DNA from 3 places in the Micromonospora sp. WMMD961 genome. Region 3 is predicted to be linked to each of the others. Evidence: riboswitches for the same ligand, from Rfam matches in the RefSeq annotation. Region 3 holds a riboswitch; each other region holds the start of a gene.
What was found. Region 3 has a riboswitch for cyclic di-AMP ahead of O7614_RS11695 (C39 family peptidase). Riboswitches for the same ligand answer to the same signal wherever they lie in the genome.
Positions count from the first base shown of each region.

Region 1: it holds a riboswitch for cyclic di-AMP, as region 3 does, so the genes downstream of both, O7614_RS25660 (hypothetical protein) here and O7614_RS11695 (C39 family peptidase) in region 3, are expected to answer to the same signal.
Region 2: it holds a riboswitch for cyclic di-AMP, as region 3 does, so the genes downstream of both, O7614_RS15590 (transglycosylase family protein) here and O7614_RS11695 (C39 family peptidase) in region 3, are expected to answer to the same signal.

Region 1 covers NZ_JARUBJ010000002.1:5,682,189-5,691,660, reverse strand. The annotation lists gene O7614_RS25700 (BON domain-containing protein) at 81-767, opposite strand; gene O7614_RS25695 (hypothetical protein) at 1,248-1,646, opposite strand; gene O7614_RS25690 (hypothetical protein) at 1,733-1,921, shown strand; gene O7614_RS25685 (STAS domain-containing protein) at 2,307-2,669, shown strand; gene O7614_RS25680 (5'/3'-nucleotidase SurE) at 2,686-3,513, opposite strand; gene O7614_RS25675 (PfkB family carbohydrate kinase) at 3,510-4,505, opposite strand; gene O7614_RS25670 (SRPBCC family protein) at 4,665-5,132, shown strand; gene O7614_RS25665 (hypothetical protein) at 5,311-5,826, opposite strand; gene O7614_RS25660 (hypothetical protein) at 5,944-6,957, opposite strand; cyclic di-AMP (ydaO/yuaA leader) riboswitch at 7,013-7,144, opposite strand; gene O7614_RS25655 (cation diffusion facilitator family transporter) at 7,257-8,174, opposite strand; gene O7614_RS25650 (AAA family ATPase) at 8,280-9,472, opposite strand, start outside.
Region 2 covers NZ_JARUBJ010000002.1:3,448,076-3,457,547, reverse strand. The annotation lists gene dinB (DNA polymerase IV) at 1-591, shown strand, start outside; gene O7614_RS15595 (hypothetical protein) at 714-1,049, shown strand; gene O7614_RS15590 (transglycosylase family protein) at 1,139-1,798, opposite strand; cyclic di-AMP (ydaO/yuaA leader) riboswitch at 1,798-1,969, opposite strand; gene htpG (molecular chaperone HtpG) at 2,286-4,214, opposite strand; gene O7614_RS15580 (SDR family oxidoreductase) at 4,364-5,062, shown strand; gene O7614_RS15575 (ATP-binding protein) at 5,399-8,191, shown strand; gene O7614_RS15570 (hypothetical protein) at 8,223-8,984, opposite strand; gene O7614_RS15565 (SigE family RNA polymerase sigma factor) at 8,981-9,472, opposite strand, start outside.
Region 3 covers NZ_JARUBJ010000002.1:2,467,484-2,476,955, forward strand. The annotation lists gene pseI (pseudaminic acid synthase) at 1-142, opposite strand, end outside; gene O7614_RS11675 (glycosyltransferase) at 276-1,445, opposite strand; gene O7614_RS11680 (acyltransferase) at 1,745-2,953, shown strand; gene O7614_RS11685 (hypothetical protein) at 3,048-3,428, shown strand; gene O7614_RS11690 (hypothetical protein) at 3,642-4,412, shown strand; cyclic di-AMP (ydaO/yuaA leader) riboswitch at 4,697-4,838, shown strand; gene O7614_RS11695 (C39 family peptidase) at 5,072-5,920, shown strand; gene O7614_RS11700 (alpha/beta hydrolase) at 6,066-6,812, shown strand; gene O7614_RS11705 (CDP-glycerol glycerophosphotransferase family protein) at 6,817-8,487, opposite strand; gene O7614_RS11710 (bifunctional cytidylyltransferase/SDR family oxidoreductase) at 8,521-9,472, opposite strand, start outside.

The DNA.
Region 1 (9,472 bases), 3.2 Mb from region 3:
CACTCGCCGATGGCTCGCGCAGCGCCCACCCGGCGCTGGCCGCCCGCACAGCGTCTACTCAGCGCTCGCCAGTCGCTCGCTCAACGCAGCACCGGGGTGACCGCGATGTGGTTCTGCACCTCGCGGATGCCGGGCGCGGACCACGCCACCTGCTCGACCTCGGCCCGCTCGGGCATCGAGTGCACCAGTCCGGCGAGCACCGCCGTGTCGCCGTGCACCCGGACGCTGATCCGTTCGGCCTCGGTCGCCCCGGCTCGGGCGAGGGCGTCGACGATCCGCTCGGCCAGGTTTCGACCGTCCGGCGCGGCGGCCGGTTGGACGGCGATGCCGTTGCTCACCCCGCGTACGCCGGTCAGCCGGCCGACCGCCCGTTCGGCGGCGCGGCGCTGGTACTCCCACTCGACGTCGCCGTGCAGCGTCACCCAACCGGCCGAGACGGTGACCTGGAGCTTCTCGATGGGCACGAACGCATCCCATTCCAGTGCGTGGCTGGCGGCGGCGGCCAGGTCGCGGTCGGTGCGCTCCGCGCCGGTGGCCAGTTGTACGGCCAGGTCGTTGGCGACGGCCCGGACCTGGGCGACCCGGTGCGCGGCGCGTTCGGCAGCCCACTTCTTCGCATAGCTGTCCACCCGGCCGGTCAGCGTGACGACGCCCTCGGCGACGGTCACGCCGATCTCGTGCGGCTGCACCCGCGGTTCCCAGGTCAGCTCGTCGAGTACGGCGGACTGGATGTCCTGGTCGGTGCGGCTGATCTCCGCGATGGCCATCTGTCCTCCTCCCGTGCTCCGATGGCGAACCGGGCGGCGATTCGCAGCCGGAGGCCCGCCGACGTCGAACCTGCCGCCGCACCGGGTGAACCGTCCTCGCCCGGAATGGGTGACGGCACGGATGCTCGATGATGTCCGTCCATGGGAGCGCTTCCATCACGAGCGTGTTTCGGTTACGGTAATTGCGTTCCTCGATCGCGGGAGCCGTCGCGTCGGGTGGTGGAGCCAGGGCAGCTCCGTCCGTCCCCGGCGTCGTGCCCGTCCCCCGGGCCACGGCGTTCCCGATCGGTCGACCCCGTCCCCCGGGGTGTGCCCCACCACCACCACCATCACCACCACCCGAGCACCGGTCCGCCGGGCCGCCTGAGGGGTCCGGCACCCGGCGGACCGGCCCCACCCCGTACCGACCTCAGCGGTACGGGCCCCGTTCGACCTGGGTCGATCGGGGCCCGTGGGATGCGGTGCGGGGGAGCGTGGTGGTCAGACCGCCGGGGAGTTGGGGCGGTCGACGTCGACGAACTCCACGTCGTCGACGGGGGAGTCGTCCCGGCTGCCGGCGGCCCGCGCGGCGGAACCGACGGCCCACCCGACCGCCGCGCCGACCAGAGCCGCACCGATCAGCAGTGTCCAGGGCAGAGCCGGTTGGCGACCGGCGAGTGCGTCGAAGGCCAACGAGGCGCGACGGCGCGCCTCCTCGGCCGCGGAGCCCACCAGGTCACCGGCTCCATCGGCGAGGTCGCCGCTGTTGCGACGGGCCGACCGCGCGGTGTCCCGCACACTGTCTCCGGCGTGGCTGACAGCGGAGGCCAGGTGTTCCCAGGCCAGGTCCGCGATCCGCTCCGGCTTGCTGCGGCGGTCCAGCAGGTTGGTTCCGAACATCGTGGTTACCTCCTCGGGTGCCGAAGCCGCCGGCCACTTCGGACTTCGGCGTCTGTTCAGCGCGTCACGGTTCGCCTACCCCGCCAGTGCCCAGGGGTGCCCGGGCGCAAACCCGGCGCGCCGAGAAGTCAGCGCACCGCCACTGCCGCAACGCCTCGGGCGAAATCGTCGTCGTCATCGTCGTCATCCCCGTCGCCACCGCCGAAACCGCAGGCCAGTACGAGGGCAAGCAGGACGCCGACTCCAGCCAGCCCGGCAAGTCGCTTGATCATTGAAGGTCCTCTCCGTCACGGGGGGTGTCCCGGCCGATGCTAGGACGGGTCGGCAACCATGGGCACCGATCGGGGCGGGCGGTCGCGGACGACACGCCGGTCGCACACGGGATAGGTGTACGTCGTGGGCCGGTTGTCGGGCGTGCCGGGCCCGGACGGCTACCCTGGTCCGGCGACGCGTCGGCTACGACATGATCGGCGAGGCGCAGATAACGAAAAGTGTTGAGTAATCAGATACTGAAAAGTACGGATATGGGCCCCTTTGTGGGCTCGGATCCGCGAATTGCTCATCCCGAGGGGTGGCGACCGAGGCCGTTGGAGGAATACTCTCGGTCGCGGCCCGCGTACTGATGAGGCGCCCGGGGGACGGGCGGGTGGAGGTGCTCGCGTGAGCCTGTCGATCGTGAAGTCGGTTTTGTCCGGTGGTGTCGTGGAGATCGCCCCGCGGGGTGAGATCGACGTAGACACAGCGTACGAGGTGCGCGAAGCGATCGCGGAGGTGCTGGCCAAGGGCCGACCCCTGCGCATCGAGCTCAACATGAGGCTGGTCACCTTCATCGACTCCGTCGGCATCAGCGCCATGGTCGCCGGCTTCCAGACGGCTGAGGTCAGCGACGTCAAGCTGGTGGTCACCGAACCGAGCCGGTTCGTGCACCGGCAGCTCTGGGTGACCGGCCTGCTCGGCCTGTTCGGTGCCCCGGAGCCCTACTTCGCCGGTGCCGCCACCCCCGAGGTGCTGCCCGGCGCCTGAGCGCACCGGCCACCCGTCACGGTTGTTCGTCCAGCCCGGTCAGGTCGACGTCGGTCGCCTCGCTGACCGCCCGGATGGCCGTCACCGAGGCGTACCCGGCGGCCAGCAACGCCACGTCCGTGCCGGGCTGCGCGGCCTGCCCCGGCTCCTCCAGCGAGGTACGCACGAAGCCGTGGCCGGATTCGGCCACCGTCATCTGCACCTGACCGAAGCTGGCCAGCGCGCCCCGACGCACGCCGCGCAGCCGCTCGTGCGGCAGGTCCGGTGCGTTCACGTTCAGCACGCTCTCGATCGGCGCGGAGGTCAACCGGGGGAGCAGATCCAGCGCGACCCGCGCGGCGGTGCTCCAGTGCCGTTCGGCGTCCCGTACCCGGGCGGCGGCATCCACGGCAGCGCCGCCGCTCGCCGCGGTCGCCTCACCCGCGGAGAGCACGTCGAGGGAGACCGCCATCGCGCGGCACCCGTTCGTGGCCGCGGTGAACGCGGCCCCCACCGTTCCCGAGTGCAGCACCGCTCGGCCGGCGTTGGCGCCACGGTTGATGCCGGAAAGCACCACCGACGGCGGTGGGCCGAACGCGCCGTGCAGGGCGATCAGCGTGATGAAGCCGGGGGAGCCGCCGACTCCGTACGCCGGCACTCCCGCGAGGTCCGGTAGCGGGTGGTCGTTCACGACGACCCGTCCATCCCGTTCCATGGCGCTCATCGCGGCGCTGGTGCCGCTCGCCTCCTCCAGCGGCGCGGCGACCACCACGTCCAGGCCGCGCTGCACGGCCGCCCAGGCGAGTGCCTGGATGCCCGGCGCAGCGATGCCGTCGTCGTTGGTGATGAGCACCCGCAGGGTCATCGGTCGACCACCCGGTCGGCCAACTCGTCGGGGGTGGTCCGCTCCTGTTGCCGGCTGTCCGCCGGCACCAGTCGGACCCGATCCACCAGGCCGTTGATCGAGTCCAGCCGCCCGGTACCCAGGCCGTGCCGGGTCACGTTCAGCGCGCCGGCCGCAGCGCCGGTCCGGATGGCGGTCCGGATGTCCCCGCCGCTGGCCACGATGGCGGCGACCCCGGCGGTCATCGAGTCGCCCGCGCCACGCGGGTCGGCGGCCTCCAGGCGGGGCATCTCGACCTCGAACAGTTCCCCGTCGATGAGCGCGAGCGCCGGCTGGTCGGCCCGGCTCACCACCACCGTCTCGGCACCGGCCGCGTGCAGCTCGTACATGGCCCGGGTCAGTTCCACGCTGTCGTCGGTGCGGGCGCGGCCGTCGCGGATCAACTCCTCGTGGCTCACCTTGAGGAAGAACACGCCGCTCTCCAGCACCGCGGAGAGATGATCGCCGGAGAGGTCGACCACCACCCGACCGCCGTTCGCGCCGAGGTCCGCAGCGAAACGCCGGTACAGGTCGGCGGGGACGAGCCACGGCGCGTTCGGTCCGCTGAGGATGCTCACCGCCGCCCGCAGGCCCTCCCCGAGGGCGAGGTTGTACAGCTCGTCGAGTTCGTGTCGGCTCAACGGCTGCCCGGGTACGTCGGCGATCTCCTGCCGGGATCCGCCCCGGCGGTCGTGCACGTACCCGCCGCTGCCGGAGTCACGGACCACCACCTTCAGGTCGACGCCCTCGCTGACCAGGAGCGGCTCCAACACCTGGCCGATCTCACCGCCGAGGGCGGCGCAGAGCACCACGTCGACACCGAGGGAGATCACCATCCGGGCCTGCCAGACGCCCTGCCCGCCGGGGTGCAGGTGCAGCTCGGGGTGTTCGTTGGGCTGGTCCACAGTCACCGTCAGCTGTGGAGTGGGCGCGAAGACCATCACGTGGCCGCCCGCCGGATCGTCGCCGTCCATGGTGTCCGCCTCCGACGCGGTTGGGGGTTTTCTTCTTGAACGACCCTAATGCGACAGCCGGTGACGTGGTGTCCGATCGCGCCGGGTCCGCCCCCGGAGGCGTTGCCAGCCAGACATCGGTACGGGACGATCGGGCGACCAACGGCGGCGGGAGACGGTGTGCTCAGCAGCGATACCTTCAGCTACACCGTCCAGGCCCGGTGCTCACCCGCCGAGGCGGCGGCGCTGCTCAGCGACCTGACCCGGCAGGGCGAGCTGCACCCGCTCATCGTCCGGGTCCGCCGGGTGCCACCCCGTCCCGGCGCCCAGGCCAGCTACACGATCAACGACCGGTTGGCGGCCGGGCCGCTGCGCCTCCGGACCACCTACCACGCGGACGTGCTGATCAGCGAGGCCGACGAGATCGTCATGGTGGCCCGCCAGTGGCCGGCCACCACGGTACGCAACCACACCCGGCTGCGCGCCGAGCCGGACGGCCTGGTCCGGATCGACGTGGAGATCACTCTGACCGCGCCGACGCCGCTGTTCCGCTACGCGTTTCGCCAGGCCCGAGCCGCCCACCTCGCCCTGGCCACCCGGCTGGGCGCGGCCCTCGACCGCGCCGACAACCCCCCGCCCGCCGCCTGACCCACCCGTGCCGAGCGCGCGGGTCCGTGTCGAGCGCCCGGGTCCGTGCCGAGCGCCCGGGTCCGTGCCGAGCGCGCGGGTCCGCACAAGATCCCAAGGTCACGCTTCATCATGGATGTAGTGGCCTCGGAGCGTGAGGAGACCACTACATCATGGTTGCAGCGCGATCATGGCGCGGTCAGGGCACCCTGGGCGCCGAGTTGCGGGCGCTGCTCGCGGTCGTCGTCCGGGTGACCTGCCGTCGGCCCCACGGCTTGTAGGTGGACAGCGCCGTCGCGATGATCATGAGGCTGGTCGACACCGCCGGCGCGATGACCAGGTCGGCGCGATCCCGGTCGGGCAGGGCGGCGCCCAGTGCTGCGGCGTGTCGCAGGTTCGGGGTGAGCAGGAACAGCACCAGTCCGACCATCACGGTGGTGAGCACGAGCTTGACCAACACCCACCGGTAACGCAGCAGGCCCCACGGTGTGAGCAGCGCGCTGGCGACACCGATCAGCCAGACCAGGACACTCAACGGCGCGAACAGGACGGTGCCGACCACCGCGCCGACCGGGTAGAAGACGGCCGGGTCGCCACCCCGCTGCACGGCGATGCCGAGGGTGAGCAGCACCAGGTCGGCGCCGAGCCAGCCCAGCGAGGTGACCAGATGCAGGGTGAGCAGCGCCTTGCGGGCCGTGGGTGGGATCCGAGGCATACCGCGATGCTGCCCGCCGACCTCGGCCGGGTCGTCCGACCACCGACGACATCAGGTGTACGCCCGGCGACGTAGCCGTGGCCGGTGCCCCGCGACCGGGGCGCCGGCCACGGGTGGTCAGTAGACCGACAGGTGTACGTGGTTGGTGTGGTCGGTGGACGGGGTGCCGTTAGCGCCGCTGTACGACTTCCACCCGCTGCTGGGTAGCCAGATCTGTCGGTACCAGATCACGTACAGCACGGCGAGCCGGTCGGCGTTGCGGATGAAGTACGCGGCCAGGTTGTTGCCGTACGTCTTGTCGCCGCCGGTGGCGTTCCCGCCGAAGCCGCTCTTCTGCGCGGCGAAGTCGCAGGCTCGGCCCTTCGGGTGTTCACCGGAGCCTCCGTTGCGGTGGCAGGAGACGTACCGGGTGAAGCCGGCGGCCTTGGCCTGGTTGAGGGCGTGCAGGGTACGCGGTGTGATGCAGCCGCTGGCCGGCGTCGGGTCGTCGACGCTGCACGACTCCTTCGGCCAGGAGCCGTCGGAGTTGCGCGGTGCGGCCTTCGCGTTGCTGGTGGAGGTGCCCCGGTTGGAGTCGGTGTCGGCGGTGGTCTGCGGCTTCGGGGCGGTGGCGACGGTCAGGGCCCGTTCGGCCTGCTCCTTGCGCTTGGCCATCACCGCGACCTGCTTGCGTTGTTCGTTGATCTCACCGTCCAGGGCGACCCGGGTGCGGTTGGCCTGCTCCTTGCTGGCGAGGAGGTCGCGCAGCACCCGGTCCTCGTTGGCGGCCACCGCGTCCAGGGCGGCGGCCCGATCCATGAAGCCTTCCGGGCTGTCGCTGTTGAGCAGCGCCGAGATCGCGCTGAGTCGGCCGGTGCGGTACGCGACGCCGGCGATCTCGCCGACCTTGCCGCTGCGCTGGTCGAGCTCCACCTCAAGGGTCTTCAGTTGGGTGGTGAGCTGCTGCTGCCGCTGCACGGAGGCGTCCAGGGCGCGCTTCGCGTCCAGGTAGCCCTTGCTGGCGGCCTCGAGTTGGGCGCGAAGCGCCGGAGTGCCGCCCTCTTCGTCGGAGTCGGGTGCGGCGGCCCGTTGGCCGGCCGGGGGAGCGGCCGAGGCGGTGCCGGCCGGGAGCGCGACGCCGAGGGCGAACATCGCGACGATCAGGGCCGCCAGTCGGGCGGCAGGTGGTCGTGCTGGTGCCACTGTGCAGTCCTTCCGTCAGCCGCCGACCGGGTTAGCTGACGGGTTCGGGACGGAAGATCCCTACCGCTGACGCGGATGCACCCCAGGAACATGGTTCCCCGGTTCGCCCGTGCGGGCGATTAGGCGACGACCACCACCGGCGCCGGGAGGCGCCGCCTGGTGGCGGCCGGGACCGAGCCTACCGGTACCGGTGGGGCGGCTGCAGCGAATGTGACGGACGGTGCGTGCGTCGTGACGGGGAGCCGCCGTCACCACTCAGTGGAGCCGCACGCCCCGGAAGCGGCGCCCGGCTCGATCTGCAGGGTCGCGTGCTCGATCCGGAAGTCGTCGTGCAGGGCGGTGCGCGCGGCGGTGAGCACCGCGCCGACCTCCGCGCCGGGCTCCATGGTCAGGTGTGCGGAGGCCACGTCCATGCCCGAGGTGAGCGTCCAGACGTGCAGGTCGTGCACCTCGACCACGCCGGGGACCGCGGCCAGCCGGTCGTGCACGGCGGTCACCTGGAGGTGTTCCGGTGCGGCCTGCACCAGGATGCGGATGGCTGCCCGGGCCAGCCGCCAGGTGCGCGGCAGGATGAACACGCCGATGGCGACGGCGACCAGCGGGTCGGCCCACCACCAGTCGGTGACGGTGATGAGCAGCGCCGCGCCGATCACGCCGACCGAGCCGAGCAGGTCGCCGAGCACCTCCAGGTAGGCGCCCTGGATGTTGATGCTCTCCCGTGCGGCGGAGCGGAGCAGGGCGAAGGCGACGACGTTCGCGAGCAGGCCGAGCACGGCCACCGCGAGCATCGGGCCGGTGATGACCTCGTGCGGGTTGCCGAAGCGGCGGATCGCCTCGATCACCACGTAGACCGCGACGCCGGAGAGCAGGACGGCGTTGGCCAGCGCGGCGAGCACCTCGAGTCGGTAGAGCCCGAAGGTGCGCTGCGGGTCGCCGGTGGCCCGCCGGGTCGCGGTGATCGCGGCGAGTGCCATCCCGATGCCGAGCACGTCGGTGAACATGTGCCCGGCGTCGGAGAGCAGGGCGAGCGATCCGGTGTGCAGGGCGGTCACCGCCTCGACCACCATCAGGGTGGCGAGCAGTCCGAATGCCGCCCAGAGTCGACCCCGGTGCTGGTGTGCGGCATTGGCGACGGACCCGTGGTGGTGGTCATGACCTGCGCCCACGTGAATTACCTTCCGCCGCCATCCCGGGTCCGGTCCAATGTATGTTCGCATCGCAATGTGTGCAAGTGTTTGGGTGGCGTCTCCCCCCGACGGCACCCGGACAGGTCAGCCGGTCGGGTCGATGGTGGTGAGGCGCTGGGTGGCCCGGGACAGCGCCACGTACAGGGTGCGTACCCCGGCACCCGGATCCGCCCGGATCTCGCTCGGGGCGACCAGCACGACTCCGTCGTACTCCATGCCCTTGGCCTCCAGGCTGGTGACCACCTGCAACCTCGGCGCGTCGAGCGCGTCGAGCCAACCGGCCACCTCGTCCCGACGCGGCACCGGCGTGATCACGCCGACCGTGCCCTCCACCTCGGCCAGCAGCTCGGTGGCGGCCTGCACGGTCGCGGTCGCCAACCCCGTCGGGGGCACCACCAGCTCGACCGGATCGATCCCGGTGGAGCGGACGGCGGTCGGCAGCGGCAGGTCCGGGTAGAGCCGCCGGATCTCCGCCGCCGCCACCGCGAAGATCTCCGAGGAGTTGCGGTAGTTGGTGGTGAGCGTGAAATCGTGCCGCTTGCGCCGGCCCAGTGCCTGGTCCCGAGCGCGGTCCAGTTCGTCCGGGTCGCCGGTCCACGCGGTCTGCGCCGGGTCACCCACCACGGTCCACGAAGCCAGCCGACCACGGCGACCGATCATCCGCCACTGCATCGGTGAGACGTCCTGTGCCTCGTCGACCACCACGTGGGCGTAGTCCCGGTAGTCCTCCGGACGCTCCCGGGCCGCGGCCCGGGCGGCCCGCTGCCGGTCGGCCGCGGTGCTCAGCTCCCGAACGCCGCCAGCCAGCTGGAACGGGTCGCGACGGGCCCGGGCCGGCTGCGCGGGCTTGCCGAGCAGCGCGTCCAACTCGTCCAGCAGCGCGATGTCGGCGATGGTCAGCCCGGTCGAGTCGAGGTCCCGGTACGCGGCGGTGAGCATCCGGATCTCCGCGTTGGAGAGGATGCCCCCGGCGTAGCGACGCAGCCGGTCCGGCTGGGTCAGCCAGCCGAGCACGTGCCGAGGGTGCAGACGAGGCCACCAGGCCTTGAGGAATTCCCGGAACTCCGACCGCTCGGCGATCTCCGCCTCGAAGGCCCGCTGCTCCGGCAGTCGGGTGATGCCCACCTCACGGGCCTGCGCCCAGAGCGCGGCGAACACCCCGTCGAAACCGGCCCGGCGCACCTCGTTGCGTCGGGCGCCCCGGTGCAGCGCGCGGTCCCGGATCCGGTCCAGCGTCGTCCGGTCCAGCCGCAGCAGCGTGCCCCGGTAGAGCAGGC
Region 2 (9,472 bases), 980 kb from region 3:
GAGGTGGCGCGGCTCGGCGAGGCCGCGTTGGTGTCGCTGCTCGGGTCCGGCGCCGGGCGGCACCTGCACGCCCTGGCGCACAACCGTGACCCGCGCGCGGTGCAGGTCGGTCGGCGACGCGGCTCGATGGGCGCTCAACACGCGTTGAGCCGTACCCCGCATGCACCGGCGGAACTGGACGCCATCCTCGCCGGTCTGGTCGACCGGGTCACCCGCCGGATGCGGGCGGCCGGGCGGTCCGGACGCACTGTGGTACTGCGGCTGCGCTTCGGCGACTACAGCCGGGCGACCCGCTCGCACACCATCGGCAAGGCGACCGCGGACACGACTCCGCTGCTCGCCGCCGCGCGCGCCTTGCTGCGGTCGGCCCAGCCCGAGATCGACAGTCGTGGTGTCACGCTGATCGGTGTCTCGGTGGGCAATCTGGACGACAGTCCAGTGCAGCCGGAGCTGCCGTTCCACCGCGACCCGGGCGCGGAGCTGGACGCCGCGGTGGACGCGGTCCGCGACCGGTTCGGCTCGACGGCGCTCACCCGCGCGGTGCTGCTCGGCCGGGAGCCGGGCGTCGAGATGCCACTGCTGCCGGATTGACCGATCTGCGTGCGGTGTCCACGCGAGGGGTTGCGACCGGAGACACATCACAGCAGGTCGGCGGTTTAGCCAGCGACTGACGGGTGACCCTTGAGGGGTACAGCCTGACAAGGGGGACCAGCATGTCCGACGACACCAGCAACCGAGTGAGCCGTAGCGCCGAGCGCCCGCACGACGTGACCGACCCGCTGCTCTGGCAGTTGGCGGTCGACGTGCTGAGCGCCCACGAGCCGGACGACGAGGACCACTGCCGCAACCTGCAGTGCGCCGGGCAGGCCTGGCCGTGCGCCGCCCGCCAGGGCGCCGAGCACTCACTGCGCCTGTCCCGCGGTGCCTCTGACGCCGTCGAGTTGACGATCGACGGCGGGACCGACCAGGTGGCGGCCTCTCGCTGGGGTCGCAATGCCGGCCCGGTGGCGTCGCGTCGAGCGCCGAAGGCGTCCGCCTCGGCGGCGTGACCCGAAGCCGGCCCGACCACCCGGGCTGACCAGCACCGTACACACGAACGCTCGGCCGGTGACCCGGCCGAGCGTTCGTGTGCGGACGGTCAGAGGCTGAGCTTCTGCCCCGGGAAGATCAGACCGGGGTCGGTCCCGATCAGCTGCCGGTTGTGCTGGTACAGCGCCTGCCAGCCGCCGGACACCTGGTGCGCGTCGGCGATCTCCGAGAGCGTGTCGCCCGGCTTGACCAGGTACGTCTGGCCGCCTGCCGGCGGCGCGGTGCGTTCGTGGCTACGGGTCGCCGGCTGCTCGCCGCGCGACGACCGCTCGGTGGGCTTCCCGGTGGACTTCGTCGACGACTTCGTGGCGGGCTTGGTCGACTTCGTGGCCGAGCCGCCCGACGAGCCGCCCTTCTTGCCGCAGGTCGGCCACGCGCCGATGCCCTGCCCGTCGAGCACCTTCTCGGCGATGGCGATCTGCTCGCCGCGGCTGGCCAGGTCGGCGCGGGCGGCGTACTTCTTGCCGCCGTAAGCGGCCCAGGTGCTCTGCGAGAACTGCAGACCGCCGTAGTAGCCGTTGCCGGTATTGATCTTCCAGTTTCCGCCGGACTCGCACTGGGCGATCGCGTCCCAGTTGACCGCGGCCTGCGCCGGGGCGGTCGGGCCGAAGAGGGCGACGGCGCCGGTGACCGCGCCGACGGCCAGGGTGCCGACGGCGAGACGGCGGGTGGTGACCCGTCGATGACGGGGCGTGTAGACAGACGTCATGTGAGCTTCCTCCACGCCGGCGAGGTGAGCTGTCGGGTTCGGGCCGAGGAGCCCGGCCGCGCGGTGGCGGCTTCACCCCGAGGTGACGTGCACCGAGGAACGTGGGTCCCCCGCTCCTGCCCGGGTGACTGGGTTCCGACGGCCGGGGGCAGGATTAGGCGTTGCCGGCCGTGGTGTCCGCAGTGGCGAACCCGACCGACGTTAGGCACGGTCGGTGACGATCGCCCAACCCCTGTGAAGTTCTTCACCGGGGTACGCGGGGCGCCGCCCGCAGCGGTTGCGGCTGGTCGGACACTGTGCAGGGATCACAGTGGACCGTTTCGGATCAGGCGTCGTGAAGGAACATGACCACGGGGCGGCGCAGCGGATCGACGTGTCGCTCGCCAGAAAATCGACGTGTCCGTTGGCGATCGGAAACTCGACGCCGGACGCCGGATCGGCCGGCGGGCCCCTGGTAGGGCGGCCCGCCGGCCGGAGGGTCGACCGTCTACAGAGTGCGCGCCAGCCGGTCGGCGAGCGTCCGGGTGAAGCGGGCCGGGTCGGTCAGCTCACCGCCCTCGGCGAGCACCGCCAGGCCGTAGAGCAGCTCGGCGGTCTCGGTCAGGGCGGCGGTGTCGCTGCCCTGCTCGTGGGCCTTGCGCAGCCCGGAGACCAGCGGGTGACCGGGGTTGATCTCCAGGATCCGCTTGGTCGGAGGCACCTCGTGCCCCATCGCCCGGTACATCTTCTCCAGGGTCGGAGTGAGGTCGTGGGCGTCGCCGACGACGCAGGCCGGTGAGGTGGTCAGTCGGGACGACAGCCGGACCTCCCGGACGCTGTCGCTCAGGGTGGTACCCAGCCAGTCGAGCAGGGTCGCGAACTCCTGTCGCTGCTGCTCGCGCTCGGCCTCTGCCTGCTTCTTCTCCTCGTCGGTGTCCAGGTCGATCTCGCCCTTGGCGATCGACCGCAGCGGCCGGCCGTCGTACGCGCCGACCCGCTCGACCCACACCTCGTCGACCTGGTCGGTCAGCAGCAGCACCTCGTGGCCCTTGGCCCGGAACGCCTCCAGGTGCGGAGAGTTCTCGATGGCGGCCCGGGACTCGCCGGTGGCGTACCAGATGTCGCTCTGCCCGTCCTTCATCCGTGCCACGTAGCCGGCCAGGTCGGTCGGCTCGGTCGCGTCGTGGGTGGAGGCCACCGACAGGATGTCCAGCAGGGTGTCGCGGTTGTCGGTGTCGTCGATCAGCCCTTCCTTGACCACCGCGCCGAACTCGGTCCAGAAGGTGCGGTAGCGCTCGGCGTGGTTGGCCTTGAGGTCCTTGACCGTGGCGAGGATCTTCTTGACCAGCCGGCGGCGGACGATCTGGATCTGCCGGTCCTGCTGGAGGATCTCCCGGGAGATGTTCAGCGACAGGTCGTGCGCGTCGACCACGCCCTTGACGAAGCGCAGGTAGGTCGGGACGAGCGCCTCGCAGTCGTCCATGATGAAGACGCGCTTGACGTAGAGCTGGACGCCTCGGCGGCCCTGTGGGGAGAACAGGTCCAGCGGGGCGTGGCTGGGCAGGAAGAGCAGCGCCTCGTACTCGAAGGTGCCCTCGCCCTTCATGTGCACGACCTCGAGCGGGTCGGCCCAGTCGTGGCTGACGTGCTTGTAGAACTCGTTGTACTCGGCGGCGTCGACCTCGTCACGGGGCCGCGCCCAGAGCGCCTTCATCGAGTTGAGCGTCTGCACCTCGCTGGTGGCCGCCTCGCCGTCGGCGCCGGGGCGCTCGACGGTCATCCGGATCGGCCAGGCGATGAAGTCGGAGTAGCGCTTGACGATGTCGCGGACGGTCCACTCGGCGGTGTAGTCGTGCAGGTTGTCCTCGGTGTCGGCCGGCTTGAGGTGCAGGGTCACCGTGGTGCCCTGCGGTGCCTCGTCCACCGCCTCGATCGAGTACGTGCCCTCGCCGGTGGACTCCCAGCGGGTGCCGCCGGTCTCGCCGGCCTTGCGGGTCAGCAGGGTGACCCGGTCGGCGACCATGAACGCCGCGTAGAAGCCGACGCCGAACTGACCGATCAGGTCCTGTGAGGCGCGGGCGTCGGCGGATTCGCGCAGTTGGCGCAGCAGCTCGGCGGTGCCCGACTTGGCGATGGTGCCGATCAACTGGACGACCTCGTCGCGGGTCATCCCGATGCCGTTGTCGCGCACGCTGAGGGTGCGGGCCTCCTTGTCGACCTCGAGCGTCACGTGCAGGTCGTCGGTGTCGGCGACGAGGTCCTTGTCGACGAGCGTGGCCAGTCGCAACTTGTCCAGTGCGTCGGACGCGTTCGAGATGAGCTCCCGCAGGAAGACGTCCTTGTTCGAATAGATCGAGTGGACCACCAACTGGAGGAGCTGACGCGCCTCGGCCTGGAACTCCAACGTTTCGGCCTGGTTGCTCACACCGTCTCCCATCTCGGCTCGTGCGGGGTTTCGCGGAAAGGATACGAGCAGTCACCGGCCGGGGTGCTGCCGCATCCGGGTCGCATTCCCGATTGAGGGGGGTGCCGCTGTGACCTAGCTGACTTTGGTTAACAGAAGTCAGGTGGGATAGCGTGACCGCCATGAAGATCTCTGGAAGCACCGCCCTCGTCACCGGCGCCAACCGTGGCTTCGGCCGCCACCTGGCCGCCGAACTCCTCGCCCGCGGCGCCACCGTCTACGCCGGTGCCCGCAACCCGGACAGCGTGGACCTGCCCGGCGTGACGCCGGTGCGCCTGGACATCACCGACCCGACCTCGGTGGCCGCCGCCGCCGAGCTGGCCGGGGACGTGACCCTGCTGGTCAACAACGCCGGCATCGACACCGGCACCGATCTCCTCGACGGCGACCTGGGCCTCGTCCGGCAGGAGCTGGAGACCCACTACCTCGGCACCCTGTCGATGGTCCGGGCGTTCGCTCCGATCATCGCCGGCAACGGTGGCGGGACGATCCTCAACGTGCTCTCCGCGCTGTCCTGGATCAACTTCCCGAAGCACGGGGCCTACGGCGCCGCCAAGTCCGCCGAGTGGGCGATGACCAACGCGCTGCGCGTCCAGCTCGCCGAGCGGGGCGTCCGGGTCGCCAGCCTGCACGTCGGCTACATGGACACCGACATGGCCGCGACGGTGACCAGCCCGAAGTCCGACCCGGCGGTGATCGCCCGACTCGGGGTGGACGGCATCGAAGCCGACGCGTACGAGATCGTCACCGACCAGACCAGCCGGCAGGTGCAGGCCGGGCTGGCCGGCGGCGTGGCCACGCTCTACCCGCAGCTTCCCTGACCCACGACGCCGCGTCGGCAGGACGGGCCGCCGCCGGTTCGACCGGCGGCGGCCCGTCCTCGTCGGTACGCGGTCAGCCCGCCCGCAACGCCACGTCGTCGGTCACGAAGCTGGTCTGCCGCGACGGGTCCTCGGTGCCGGTGAGCCGAGGGTCAGATGCCCGAGACACCTACAGATACCGACGCATTGGGCATCGGTCGTTCGTCCTGTACCGCCGCCGGTTCGACGGTGGGTACCGGCGTCGGCACAGATGAGTAGAGGTGCCAGGATGGGTAGGTAATGCCAGCAGGGGTCGTCGGGCCCGGAACGGGGGCTTGCGATGGGGCCGGGTCGAGCGTGACACGACCCAGCATTGACCTGTTCAGCGGCGGCGGCGACACCGGTCGGCTGATGGCGGCGCTGGACTGGGCCCGCACGCCGCTCGGCTCGGTCGACGGATGGCCGCAGAGCCTGCGCGCCGCGGTCCGGCTGGTCCTGTCCTCCCGGTACCCCATGCTGCTGCTCTGGGGCGAGGAGTTCTCCCAGCTCTACAACGACGCGTATTCCACCCTGATCGGTGACAAGCACCCCGCCGCGCTCGGCGACGATGTGCGGGTGACCCTGGCCGAGGGCTGGGACGTGCTCGCCCCGCTGATCCAGCAGGCCATGACCACCGGGGTGGCCAGTTGGGTCCCCGCCCTCCAGCTACTGCTGGAACGAGCCGGCTACCGCGAGGAGGCGTACTTCAGCGTCTCGCACGCCCCGGCCCGCGACGACGACGGCCGCACCGTCGGCGTGTTCACCGTGTGCAGCGAGGTCACCGAGCAGGTGGTCGACGAACGTCGGCTGCGGTTGTTGCGCGACCTGTCCGTTCTCGGTGATGGTCGCGCCGTCGGCGTGGACGCGACCGGCGCACGGCTGATCGACGCGATGGGCGGTCACCCGCTGGACGTTCCGTTCGCCGCCATCTACCTACGCGACGGGGCGTCCCTGCGGCGGCTCGCCCACACCGGCGGCGACCAGGGCGCGCTGCCGGACACCGTCGACCTGCTCGACCCGGGCTCGGTCGCCCGCGCCTGGGGGCTGCCGGACGCCGCCGAGGGTCGTCCGGTCCAGGTGTCCGACGTCGCCGACCGGATGCCACTGCCCGCCGGCGCGTGGGACGACCCGGCCCACACCGCTCTGGCGCTGCCGCTGCCCTCCGGCGACGAGGACCAGCCGCTGGGTGTCCTGCTGGCCGGGGTCAGCCCCAGCCGAAGGCTCGACGAGGCGTACCGGTCCTTCCACCAACTCCTTGCGCAGCAGACGTCCCTGGCACTGCGCAACGCGCAGGAGTACGAGGAGGAGCGGCGCCGGACCGAGGCGCTGGCCGAGCTGGATCGGGTGAAGACCGACTTCTTCGCCAACGTCAGCCACGAGTTCCGCACCCCGTTGACCCTCATGCTCGGCCCACTGGCCGACGCCCTCACCGACGCCACCGCACCCCTGGCACCCGTGCAGCGCGAGCGGGTGGAGACCGCGTGGCGCAACGCCACCCGGCTGCTGACGCTTGTCAACAGCCTGCTCACCTTCTCCAGCCTGGAAGCCGGTCGCGCTCGCAGCGATGCCCGGATGGTCGACCTGTCCGCGCTCACCGCGGAACTCGCCGGCGTGTTCCGGGCCGCCGTCGAGCGGGCCGGGCTGACCCTGGAGGTGGTCTGCCCGCCGCTGCCACAGCCGGTCACGATCGACCCGGTCAACTGGGAGCGCATCGTCACCAACCTGCTGTCCAACGCCCTGAAGTACACGTTCATCGGCCGGATCCGGGTCAGCCTGGACGCCGACGACGACGAGGTACGTCTCACCGTCGCGGACACCGGCATCGGCATCGGCGAGCAGGACCTGCCGAAACTCTTCGAACGCTTCCACCGGGTGCGGGGCACGCGCTCGCGCAGTCACGAGGGCACGGGCATCGGCCTGGCCCTGGTGCACGAGTTGGCCCGGTTGGAGGGTGGCGAGGTCCGGGTGACCAGCCAGGTGGGCGTCGGCAGCACGTTCACCGTGGTGCTGCCCTGGTCGGTGACACGCCGTAGCACGGTGACCGGACCGCCGGTGGACCGGCGGGGTGACGCGGCGCGTGCCGCCGCCGAGGAGGCGGCCGGTTGGCTCGCCGAGGCGAGCGACAGTCCGATCGAGCCCGAGCACGCCTCCGGGCCGTACGTGGACGAGCTGGCCGGCGCACGAATCCTCGTCGCCGACGACAACACCGACATGCGGGCCTACCTCAGCCGGCTCCTCAGCGGGCAGGGCTGGCGGGTACGCGCCGTCACCGACGGCCGGCAGGCCCTCGACGAGGTCCGCCGCGAACGGCCCGACCTGGTCCTCACCGACGTGATGATGCCGGTGCTGGACGGTTTCGACCTGCTGCGCCGGCTCCGCGCCGACCCGGTGACCCGGGCGCTGCCCGTGTTGGTGTTGTCCGCCCGCGCCGGCGACGAGGCCAGCGTGGAAGGGCTGAGCCTGGGCGCCGACGACTACCTGGTGAAGCCCTTCGCCGCGACCGAGCTGATCGCCCGGGTCCGGGCTGCCATCCGGCGGGCCCGTGACCGCGACGACACGGCCGGGACGGGGACTGTCGACGCCCCACCGGCACGGTCCGGAACGGGGGTCGGGGAGCTGGCGGCCGAGACGGCGGGGCCGTCGACGGACGTGCCCGCGAGCATCACCGGCCGGCCGGGGACCGACGCGTCAGTGCGCGATGTTCCGGCCGACCCCCACGGATCGGGCGATGTTCTGGACACCGGCTGGACGTACCCGTCCGAACCGACCTCGGCGGCGGTGATGCGCCGGGATGTCCGACGGACGCTGCGCGACCTCACTGTCGACCCGGACGTGCTGGAGGATCTGCTGCTGGCCGCGTCCGAGGCGGTGAACAACGCCGTCGAGCACGCACAGCGGCCCAGCCGTCCGGAAGTGCGGGTACGGGTCCAGGTGGGTGACGGTCTGGTCCGGATCTCGGTGCGGGACTTCGGCACCTGGCGGGACCGGCGACCGGCCATGGACCGGGGCCGCGGCGCGCTGCTGATGAACGCCTACGGCGACGTGCGGCTGGTCTCCACCGTCGACGGGACGACGGTGACCATCGAGCGTCGGCTGGACGACCCGGCCTGAGTGACCCACCTCGGCTGACCAGCCGGCGGCGTCAGAGTCGGCCACCGGCGGCGTCGCGGGCGACGATGCCGTCGAGCCGCTCCCCCGGGGTCAGCGTGGTCGGCTCGAACCAGAAGATCACTACCTGCTTGTCGACACTCCACCGCGCCAGGCGGGCATCGACCTGCCGCCCGTCCACCATGCCGGTGATGCGGTGGGCCGGGCCGACGAAGTAGCCGAAGGTGGGCACCGACGCGGCCGACGCGCGCTCGTCGTAACCGATCTGATGGAACCCGGGGCTGCGGTCAGCCCCCGCCACGTCGTTGACCAGGATGTCCGTGGTCAGCATGCCGTCCGGGAGGCGACGACCGGCGGCCAGCCCGATGGTCACCTTCGGCTCGCCGGGCACGGACACCCGGACGACGTAGTACACCCGCTGGTCGGCGCCGTGGCGCACCTTGCTGTCGATCACCTGGCCCAGCGGCTTCGGCGAGGGCACGTCGCCGCCGATTGTCGGCGGCGGTGAGGTGGGCTCCAACGAGCTCGCCGGCGTCGGCGAGGCACCGGCCGGTGGCGGAGCGGCGGCGGCCGGCGGTGGACGATCGGGCGTCGACGGCTCGCCCGTGCGGGCGTCGACGGCCACCATGACGACGACGGCGGCCAGCCCGGCGGCGAGCGTCGCCGCCCCGGCTCCGGCGACCCGCCGACGGGTACGCAACCGTCGGCCGTCGCGCATCACGGCGGCCAGGTCGAGGACCATGCCGGGGCGTTCGGTGGCCCGCATGGCGTGGCGGAGCTGCTCCAGCTCGCTCATCGGCGCGCCTCCTCGTCGGCGTGCCGCGGCGCCGCGGCGCGTAGTTTCTCCAGGGCCCGTGAGCTGGTGCTCTTGACAGTGCCCACGGATACGGCGAGTTCCCGGGCCACCTGCGCCTCCGGTAGGTCGAAGTAGTAGCGCAACACGACGATGGCCCGCTCCCGAGGGCTGAGCGCGCCGAGGATGCTGATCAGCCAGCGCCGGGTGGCGACCCCGTCGGCCACGTCCGCGCTCCGCTGCTCCGGCACCTCGCCGGTCGCGTACTCCCGCATCGGCCGCCGCCACCCGTCCACCAGATGGTTGACCAGGGTGCGACGGGCGTACCCGTAGGCGTCGTCGTCGTGGATCCGCGACCACGACGCGTAGGTGCGGGCCAGGGCGGTCTGCGCGGCGTCCTCGGCCAGGTGGTGGTCGCCGGTCATCAGGAACGCGGCGTGCACGAGTCGCGCGGACGCCGCCCGCGCGAACTCGACGAACTCGGCGTCGCC
Region 3 (9,472 bases):
GCGCCCCGCTCGCGGCCACCGCGTCGACGATGGCCAGCGCGCGGTTCAGGTCGCCGTTGTGGTTGCCGGACATCTCGGCGACCACGAACGGTCGTTCCCCGGCCCCGACCGCGTGCGGTCCGATCTTGATTGTCGCCGTCATTCCGACCTCTGCTCGGGTACGCCCGCACCGTGGTGCGGTGGTGCTGTCGTCGTCCGCCCGGCGGGTGGACGACCTGGAAAACCAGGGCGCCGGGAGCCGACCCGGCTCCCGGCGTGTGGTGCGGTGGAGGCGTTCACGACAGGCGGCTCCCGGCCAGCGCGTCGCGCCGCTGCGTGGTCGTGACGCCCTCATCCGTCGTCGCGGCGCCCGCCCCCCGACCCGGGTCGTCGTCGGCGGTGACCGAACCGCTGCCGGTGTCGACGTCGCCCGCGGGGCTGGGGCGACGCAGGCGACCGGCGACCCGGTGCGCCTGGCGCAGAGCCGAGTACGCCAGCCAGTCGCCGCGCCCCACGAGGCGGTGCTTGAGCCCGGTCACGCCCGACGGCAGCGGATAACCGCCGGCGGGCAGGTACCGGCGGTAGTGCTCGGCGGCCCGGTGGAAGAAGTCCCGCCGCAGGTGTGGGTGCAGCCGGCCGTCGTTGCCCACCACCACCAGATAGTGGTTGATCATCAGTTGGAACAGCTCGGCCTGCAACCGCTCGTCCGGGTGCTTGCGGGCGACCCAGTCCAACAGTCGCTCGTACTGGGTGAACGCGTCGAAGTGCCGGCCGCTGCGGGTCGAGGTGATCGCGCCGTGCCGACCCTGCCGGTACAGGTAGCAGACCCGGTCCAGCACGGAGATCTTCTCGGCACCGATCAGCAGGGGGTGACTGAACGGGATGTCCTCGTACCAGCCGGGGAAGAAGCGCAGCTCCAGGTGGTCCAGGAAGTCCCGCCGGACCACCTTGTTCCAGGCGGTGTGCTGCACCCGCAGCAGCTGCGGCTGGTCGTCGAGACGGGTCACGCCCCCGATGCCGCGCAGCAGATGACTGCTCGCGTCGACCTCCCGCCGACCGTCCTCGTGCACCCGCAGGTGGTCCAGCATCAGCACGTCGGGCTGGTGCTGACGCAGCCGGTCCAGCACCGCCGCGATCGTGCCCGGCGGCAACCAGTCGTCGCTGTCGACGAACCAGACGTACCGGCCGGTGGCCACGTCGAGCCCGGCGTTGCGGGCCAGGCCCAGACCCACGTTGCTGCTCAGGTGCACGACGCGGACACCGTCGCGGCCGGCGGCGTAGGAGCGCAGCATGTCGCCGCAGCCGTCCGGGGAGGCGTCGTCGACGGCGATCATCTCGACCGTGTCCGACTCGCCCGCCGGGATGTCGGCCCGAATCGACTCCAGGCACTGGTACAGGTACGCCTCGACGCCGTACACGGGCACGACGATGCTCAGCAGCGGTGCGTGCGTCGGCTCATTGACCACGCCCGCCACCTTTGACGGTCCGGGTGGCCGAACCCGGAACCTGACGTGACCGCCGATGGTGGAGTCCCTGAACTCCCGCCCAGCGGAAGGTTAACGGCGGCCGGCCCGCAGTTCACCAGTCCGGCGGCCCGGGGCGCCGTCGGCGGGCGGGACGCGTCCGGTTCACCCGGGAGTGACCCGGTAGGGTGCCTCGGTGCGGCCCTGCCGGGCCGTCGCGGGCGTCGCCGTCGCGCCGTCCGACGCCGCGCCGAGGAGGATACGGACGTGCTGGTGACCCTGCCGAACTTCGGGATCCCGGCATGACCAGCGCCGCTGCGGTGTCGACCGCCCGGCCCGCCGCGCCCGCCCGGCTGCCCTCGCTGACCGGGCTGCGGTGGATCGCCGCGTTGCTGGTCTTCGGCTTCCACGCCGGCACCATGCGGATCATCGCCGAGCCGGACTACAAGGCGGTGGTCGACGCGCTGTTCACCCTCGGCCTGTCCGGGGTGCAGTTCTTCTTCATCCTCAGCGGGTTCGTGCTGGTCTGGTCGGCCCGGGTCAGCGACTCCCGGCGCACCTTCTGGCGGCGTCGAGTTGCCAAGATCTACCCGAACCACCTGGTGCTGTGGGGAGCCGCGCTGCTGGTCGCCTGGTGGTTCGCCGACCCGGTCCTGCCGACGGTCGCGCTGGAGAACCTGCTGCTGTTGCAGGCTTGGGACCCCCGGATGGGCTGGTTCTACAGCGTCAACACGGTGAGCTGGTCGCTCTCCTGCGAGTTCTTCTTCTACCTGTGCCTGCCGTTGGCGCTGCCGCTGCTGCGCAAGGCCCGTCCGAAGCTGCTGTGGGTGCTGATCGTCGCGCTGCCGCTGCTGATCCTCGCGCTCTGGCCCGCCCAGCAGTTGGTGCCGGAGGTGAGCCGGTGGTGGTTCACCCAGATCTTCCCGCCCGTACGGTCGCTGGAGTTCTGGTTGGGTGCGGTGGCGGCCGAGCTGATGCGCCGGGGCCTCTGGCGCGGCCCGGGGCTGACCGTCGCCAGCGTGATCTTCGTGGGTACCTGGGTGGCAGCCGCGCAGTGGATCCCCGCGGAGTTGTGGACCACGCTGCTCGCGGTCGCGTACCTGTTGGTGATCACCGCCGCCGCGGACGCCGACGTACGGGACAAGCGGTCGCCGTGGCGGTCCCGGCCGCTGATCTGGCTCGGCGAGGTCTCCTTCGCCTTCTACCTGGTCCACGTGCTGGTGATGACCAGCGTGCTGCGCTGGAGTGGTGACTGGGGGACCGGCTTCACGGGCTGGCGCGGCCCGGTCGTGGTGCTCGGCTTCCTGGTGGTGAACCTGGTCCTCGCCGGGCTGCTGCACCGCTTCGTCGAGACGCCGATGATGCGTCGGCTCGCACCGCGCCGCCCGGCCCGTCCGACGGCTGTCCCCCGACAACGCGCGGCCGAACCCGACGCCGTCGGCGCGCGGACCGACGCGGCCGGCGAGAGCGGGCAGACCAGCGGTCGATCAACGTACGTCGACTCGCGCTGACACCGTCCACCCTGCTCAGTGGGGGTTCGGCGCGGCGTGCGGCGACACGCCCGTGATCGGTGCGCGGAGGTCGGCACGACGGTAGCGTGGGGTCGTGCTCCCGGTCGCGTTCACCTGTCCGTTGTGGTGGGTGGCGCGCTGGGCGACGCGGGTGCTGACCAGCCTCGCCGTCGTCGCGGCCCTGGCGCTCGGCGCGGGCCCGGCCTCGGCCGCCGTGCCACCTCCGTTCGCCCTCGGCGCACTTCCGGCAAGCTGCCCGTGCACCTGCGCGCAGGAGGCCGTGCACGAGGCGCAGGGGGCGACCGAGGGGCCGGTCGAGGAGGCCTCCGCGGCGTGGTCGGTCGCCGCGCAACCCGCGCCCCCCGAGGCCGGCGTCGCGAGCGGGTCGTTGCCGGTGCGCACGGCCGGGTCCGACCGGCTGCCCCTCGTCCACGGCCCGAGCGGCCGGGCACCCCGGGCGCCACCCGGGCGCTGAGTCGCCTGGGCGCCACCCGGGCGCCGAGTCACCTGGGCGCCACCCGGGCCTGAGTCACCCCGGGCGCCACCCGGGCCTGAGTCGCTCGGGACGAGCGTCCCGCCGCCGCGCCTGTCGACCCACCAACTCCGCGCCCCACCGGCCCGTGCTCCGCCGTGGCCCGGTGGCCGGCGCGACTTCCCATCGCACTGCTCTCTCCCCGAGGTGCCGACCATGGAGACCGCTGTCTTCTACCAGTTCGTGACCGAGGTGCCGCAGGCCGCCGCCATCTGGTCCACCCTGTTCCTGCTCGCCCTGGGCGTGCTCGCCCTGTTGGTGGCCCGCCCCGAACGGGACCGGCCCTCGGACGATCCGCGCCCGGCCGCCCCCACCGCCCGGGAGGTGGCCGCCGCGGAGGCCGTCGACCGGCGTCGGTACGCCGAGGAGGTGGCGGTCGCCGCAACCGGCGCGGCCAGGACCGCGCAGCGGCGACGCGCTGCCTGGCTGACCGCTCAGGAGGAGATGGAGCGGGCCTGGGGCGGTTACGAGGAGGCGGACACCGCCGCCCGTCGCTTCGCCGGTGCCGGGGCGCTGCCCACCCCGTACACGCCCCGAACCCCGGCCGAGTACGCCGCCCGGGAGCGTTATCTGCACCGGGCGGCGATGGCGGCGTACTGGCGGGGCGACCTGACCATGACGCAGCTCGGCGACGTGTTCGCGCACCGGCGCGGCTGGGACCCCCGGCGGCACCCGGTCGAGCAGGAGGTGCTGCTCAGCCGGGCGATCCGGGACGCGAGGCTGGCCGACTACGAGACCGCGGCGGCCCGGGAGCGGGCTGCCTGGCGGGACGCGGAACTGGCTGCCGACTCAGCGTGCGTCCTCGCCACCGAGGCCTACGCGGCGGCGGCCCGGCTGCGACCGAACCCGCTATCCGCCCGGCGATCGGTGACCGGTGCGTTCCGACCGGCTGTCGTGGCACGGTGGCGCCCGGCCCGGGTGAGTTGAGCCCGATCCGTGACGTGAGCCGGCTCACGCTGACGGGGAATCGGGCGTCCGGCGCGATCGGCGCGATTCTTCCGGTGATTCTGGTCGCGTTCTCGGCGGCCTGTCCGGTTATCGCCCACAGGCGTCGCCGCATCCGCTTGTCCCATCGAGTCACGTCATCGGCAATACGCGCAGAAATTGCCGCCCCGATTTAGGTTTACGCAGGTGAACCTGGCTTGGCAGGGCGTGGAGTGACCAGTAGTGTCGTCCCGTCCGGTGCGGTAACCGATCGCAAGAGGCGACGCCGCGCCGACCCGCTCAATCGTGATGAACGAACCGGGGACCCACTAGTAAGTCCGGGGTGAATCCGCGAGCCACGGCCCGCGGTAGGGCGATCTTCCCGCCCGAATCCGTCAGCTAACCCGGTAGGCGGTGTCGGAAGGAGTTCCATCCTCGTGCAGCACCTTTCCACCCCTCGGTTGTTCCCTCGCCTCCACGGCGCAGCGGTGCCCCCGCTCATTCGTCCAGTGACGGTGAGCTGACCCCCCGGGTCATCGCCTGACCGCCCGGCCGCGCCGGGCGTTCCCCTGAGCGGTTCACCATCCGCGGACCACGGTCCGCGCGCTGGCGCCTGCCCGGATGCCGGTCCGGTCGCCGGTGTGCCGCTCTCCCCCCGATCCGTGGAGGACCCCGTGAAGCACACCCTGCAGCGTCAGCTCCGCCGTTTCGCCACCGAGCGCCCGTACCAGATCGTCGCCGCCTCCGCCGCGGCCCTCGCGATCGCCACCACCACCGGCGCCCTGCTCACCACCGCCGACGACGCACCCGCAAACCAGCGCACCGCGACCACGGTCGCCGAGATGCGCAGCGACGTCGCCGCCTCCCGCAGCGAACTGCGCGAGGCGTCCCCGTCGGCCAGCGCCGCGCCGACCACCGCCGCCCCGGCCACCAGCGCCGCCGCGCCGGTGGCCAAGGCCAAGGCCAACCCGGACCTGACCCGCAAGCCGACGCCGCCGAAGCCACCCGCGACCAAGGTGCTCGACTACGACTACGAGGCGCAGAACACGTACTACAACTGCGGTCCGGCGGCCACCCGTAACGCGCTCAGCGCCGCCGGTATCGACCGCACCCAGGAGGAACTCGGCGCCGAACTGGGCACCACCGAGATGGGCACCAACTCGGCCGAGGACACCACCCGGGTGCTCAACGCCGAGGTGAAGGGCTCCCCGTACCGGACCCGGATGTTCGCCGGCGCGCCCAGCCCGGCCCAGATGGACCGACTCCAGGCCGATGTCGTCAAGGCCATCACCGACGGCCGTGGCGTGGTCGCCAACGTCGTCGGCGACGCCACCGACACCGACGGCGGTTGGCACTCCTACGGCGGCGGGCACTACATCGCCGTCGTGGGTTACAAGGACAACGGCCGCACCGTCCGGATCGCCGACTCGGCGAACGCGGCCGACCCGTCGTACTGGATCACCACCATCGACCTGGCCAACTGGATCGCCAGCCGGGGCTACTCCGCCTGACCCGGGCACGCTGGATCGCCGCGGGCGCCGTCCCCCACAAGGGGCCGGCGCCCGCGGCGTCTTCGTCGGTGCCGTCGGTGTCTCGCCGGGAGTTGCGGGGATGACGACTCTCGTACCGGGCCGTGAACCGTGGGAGACTGCGGCCGTGGTGGATGAATCGGGTGGTCAAGCCGGTCGCGGGCCGGTCCTGCTGCTCCTGCACGGGATGGGTACGACCGGGGACGTCTGGTTGCCGTGGGCACCGTTGCTGGAGCAGCGCTGGACGGGGCGGTGGCTGGCACCGGACCTCGCCGGCCACGGCTGGGCGGGGCCGCTGCCGTCGTACACCTTCGCGGGGTTCGCCGACCGGATAGCGCGCGGCCTGGCGGCCAGTGACCGGCTGGTCGTGCTCGGGCACTCGCTGGGCGGTGTGGTCGGCCTCGCGCTGGCCGCCCGCGCCGCCGGCACGCCGGTGGACGCGGTGGTCGGGCTGGGCATCAAGGCCGTCTGGTCACCCGACGAGCTGACCCGCGCCGCCGACCTCGCCACCCGCCCGGTCAGCTGGTTCGCCACCCGAGCCGAGGCGGCCCGCCGCTACCTGCGGGTGTCCGGCCTGGCCGGCCTGGTCCCGCCGGACCACCCGGTGGTGGACGCCGGCCTGCGTCAGGTCGACGGCCGGTGGCGCCTCGCCATGGACCCGACCGCGTTCGCCGTCGGTGAGCCCGACCTGGCCGCGCTTCTCGCGGCGACCGACGTGCCGGTCGTGCTGGCGCGCGGGGAGCACGACCCGATGGTCACCGACGAACAGCTCAAGGAGTACGGCGTACCGGTCACCACGCTGCCCGGTCTCGGCCACAACGCCCACGTGGAGGACCCGGCGGCGGTGCTGGCGCTGCTCGACCCGTACCGCTGAGGAGCTACACCGGTGTGGGCGCGGCCAGCTCGTCCGTCGCCGTCAGCTCCCGGCGCGCGGCGGTGAGGAATGCCTCGGCGTACGACTCGGCCGGGAAGTCGCCCAGGTAGCGGCGGCGGGTGGCCCAGCGCGCCTCGGCCAGCGGGTCGGTGTCCAGCAGGTCCGTCAGCACACCGTCCACGTTGGACATGTCCCGGCGCAGCACGTAACCCGAACCGGCCAGCGGGAACCGCTGCACGAACCGGTCACCCGCGTCACCCATGTCGGTGACCGCGTACGGCTTGCCGGAGTAGAGGTAGTCCGAGATCACCCCGGACACGTCGGAGACCAGCGCGTCGGAGGCGTTGACGCACTCGGTGAGGCTCAGCTCCCGGGCCGCCGCACCGAACACGTGCTGCCGGCCGGTGCGGGCCCGGTCGGCGGCCAGCACCTCGGTCAGCCGGCCCAACTGGCGCGCCGACGCCGGGTTCTGCGCGGTGTACGGGTGAGCCCGCAGGATCACCGTCGCACCGCGCTCCAGCAGCCGGCGCAGCAACTGCTCGGCCACCGGCAGCGAGCAGTAGTCGGCGTCGGCGTGGTGCCCGGTCCAGGTGGGGGTGTAGAGCACCGTGGGGTGGGCCAGGCCCCGGGCGGGCTCCGGGCGTACCTGGATCGACTCGACCTGCGGGCGACCCACCACCACGAACTTCTCCGCGGGGATCTGCACCCCGGCGCGGGCGTACCTGTCGATCGCGGCCGGGCCGGCCACGAAGATCCGGTCGAAGATCCCGGACACCGGGTTGGCGCTCGGCGCCTTGTCGCTGTCGCCGTGGTGCAACTGCACGTGGGTGAGCTGGGTGAAGCGGATGCAGTGGCTGTTCTTCGCCCCGTGGTTGACGTAGAACGCCGCCCGAATGCTCGGCACCAGGGCCTCGTCCATGGCCCGCAGGGTGGGGCAGTAGACCACCGGAGCGTCGGTGGCCGCCGCGATCGGTGCCAGGAACTCCGGCTCGCGGAGCACGACCAGGAAGGGCCGGCCGATCCGTTGCAGGTACGGCAGCCACATGGTGACCTGGTATTCCGAGCCGGGCGGGGCGGAGAAGTAGAGCACGAACTCCGGCTGGTGCCGACGCAGCGCGCGGCCCACCGCCCCACCGCCGACGCCCGGCCGGAACCGCCGCCGAGCCAGGTCCAGGGCGACCGTCCCGGCGCCCGCACCGACCAGCAGACTGGCGACCAGTGGCACCACGGCAGGCACTGTCAGCGCGGCGGCGAGGGCCACCACGGCGAGCAGCCCGAGTAGCGCGGTGCCGAGCTGGTCGGCGACCAACGGCGTCCAGGCGCGAACCGGCAGGTTCGCCGTCCGCATCTCCAGATTGCCGGCGGTACGCAGCGGCCCCACCAGCAGCACCAGCCCCAGCAGGACCAGTGCGGTGGCGACCAGCGCCAGGTCGACACCGTCGTCCAGCCGACGCCAGTAACCCACCAGGACCGCGGCGGCGATCAGCGTCGTCTCCGCGACGAGGTCAGCACCGGGCCGGATGCGCTGCTCGACGGCCGAGGCGACCACGGCCGCGACGGCCAACGCCAGGCCCCAGCCGGTGCCGTCGGTGAGCGCCAGCACGACGAAGGCCAGCACGGCCAACCCGGTGCTCAGGCAGCGGGCAGCCAGCTTTCGGACCAGGTCGCCGCGCATGTCGCTCCGTTCGTGGTTCCGCAGCCGTGGGCGTCAGTTGGCCGACGCCACGTCGGCCGGCGTCTCGACCTGACCCGGCCCGGCCTGCGCCGGCACGCTCGGCGTGGCCCCGTCCCCGGGCGCCCGGCGTACGTCGATCACCTGGCCGGTCAGGTCGGAGATCAGCACGTCCAGGGACGACTGGGCGACGGCCTCCGCGGCGAGCAGCGTGTGCTCCGGCTCCTCGCCGAAGGCCCGCGTCCGCATCGGGGTGGCGGTCCGCTCCGGGTTGATGCAGTTGACGCGTACGCCGACGTCGGCCCACTCGTCGGCGAGCGCCTGGGTGAGGTTGACCAGGGCGGCCTTGGTGGCCGAGTAGAGCGCGTAGCGGGCCCGCCCCCGGGTGTAGGAGCTGGAGGTGTAGAGCAGCAACTGACCCTTGGTCTGCTGCAGATAGGGCAGCGCCTGGCGGGCGATGGTCACCGGGCCGACGAAGTTGACCTGGAGCACCCGGTCCATGGTCTCCTCGTCCATCTCGGCGAGTTCGCCCCGCTCCAGGATCCCGGCGGTGACCACCACGTGGTCGATCCGACCGGTGGCCTCGAACGCGGTCGTCAGCGCGGCCTCGACGTCCTCGGCCCGCTCCACGTGGGTGCCGGTGCTGGAACGGCTGAACGGGAAGACCTGGGCGCCGAATCGACGGGCCAGCTCGGTCAGCTCGTGGCCGATGCCGTAGCTGCCGCCGAACACCACGATGGTGCGGCCGGTCAGCTCCTCGCTGTAGCTGCGGTGGTCGGTCAGCCGGGGTGCCTGCGCCGCCGCGAGCTGGAAGAGCTTGTCGGCCAGGTGCACGTCGACCGGGTGGGTGACCTTGATGTTCTCGTCCGAACCGTCGATCACCTTGATCGGGGTGCCGGGCAGGTAGCGCAGCACCACGCCGCAGTCGTCGGTGGCGGCGAAGTTCGGGTCACCCTCGGCGATGCGGTACGCCTCGCGGATGGTGGGG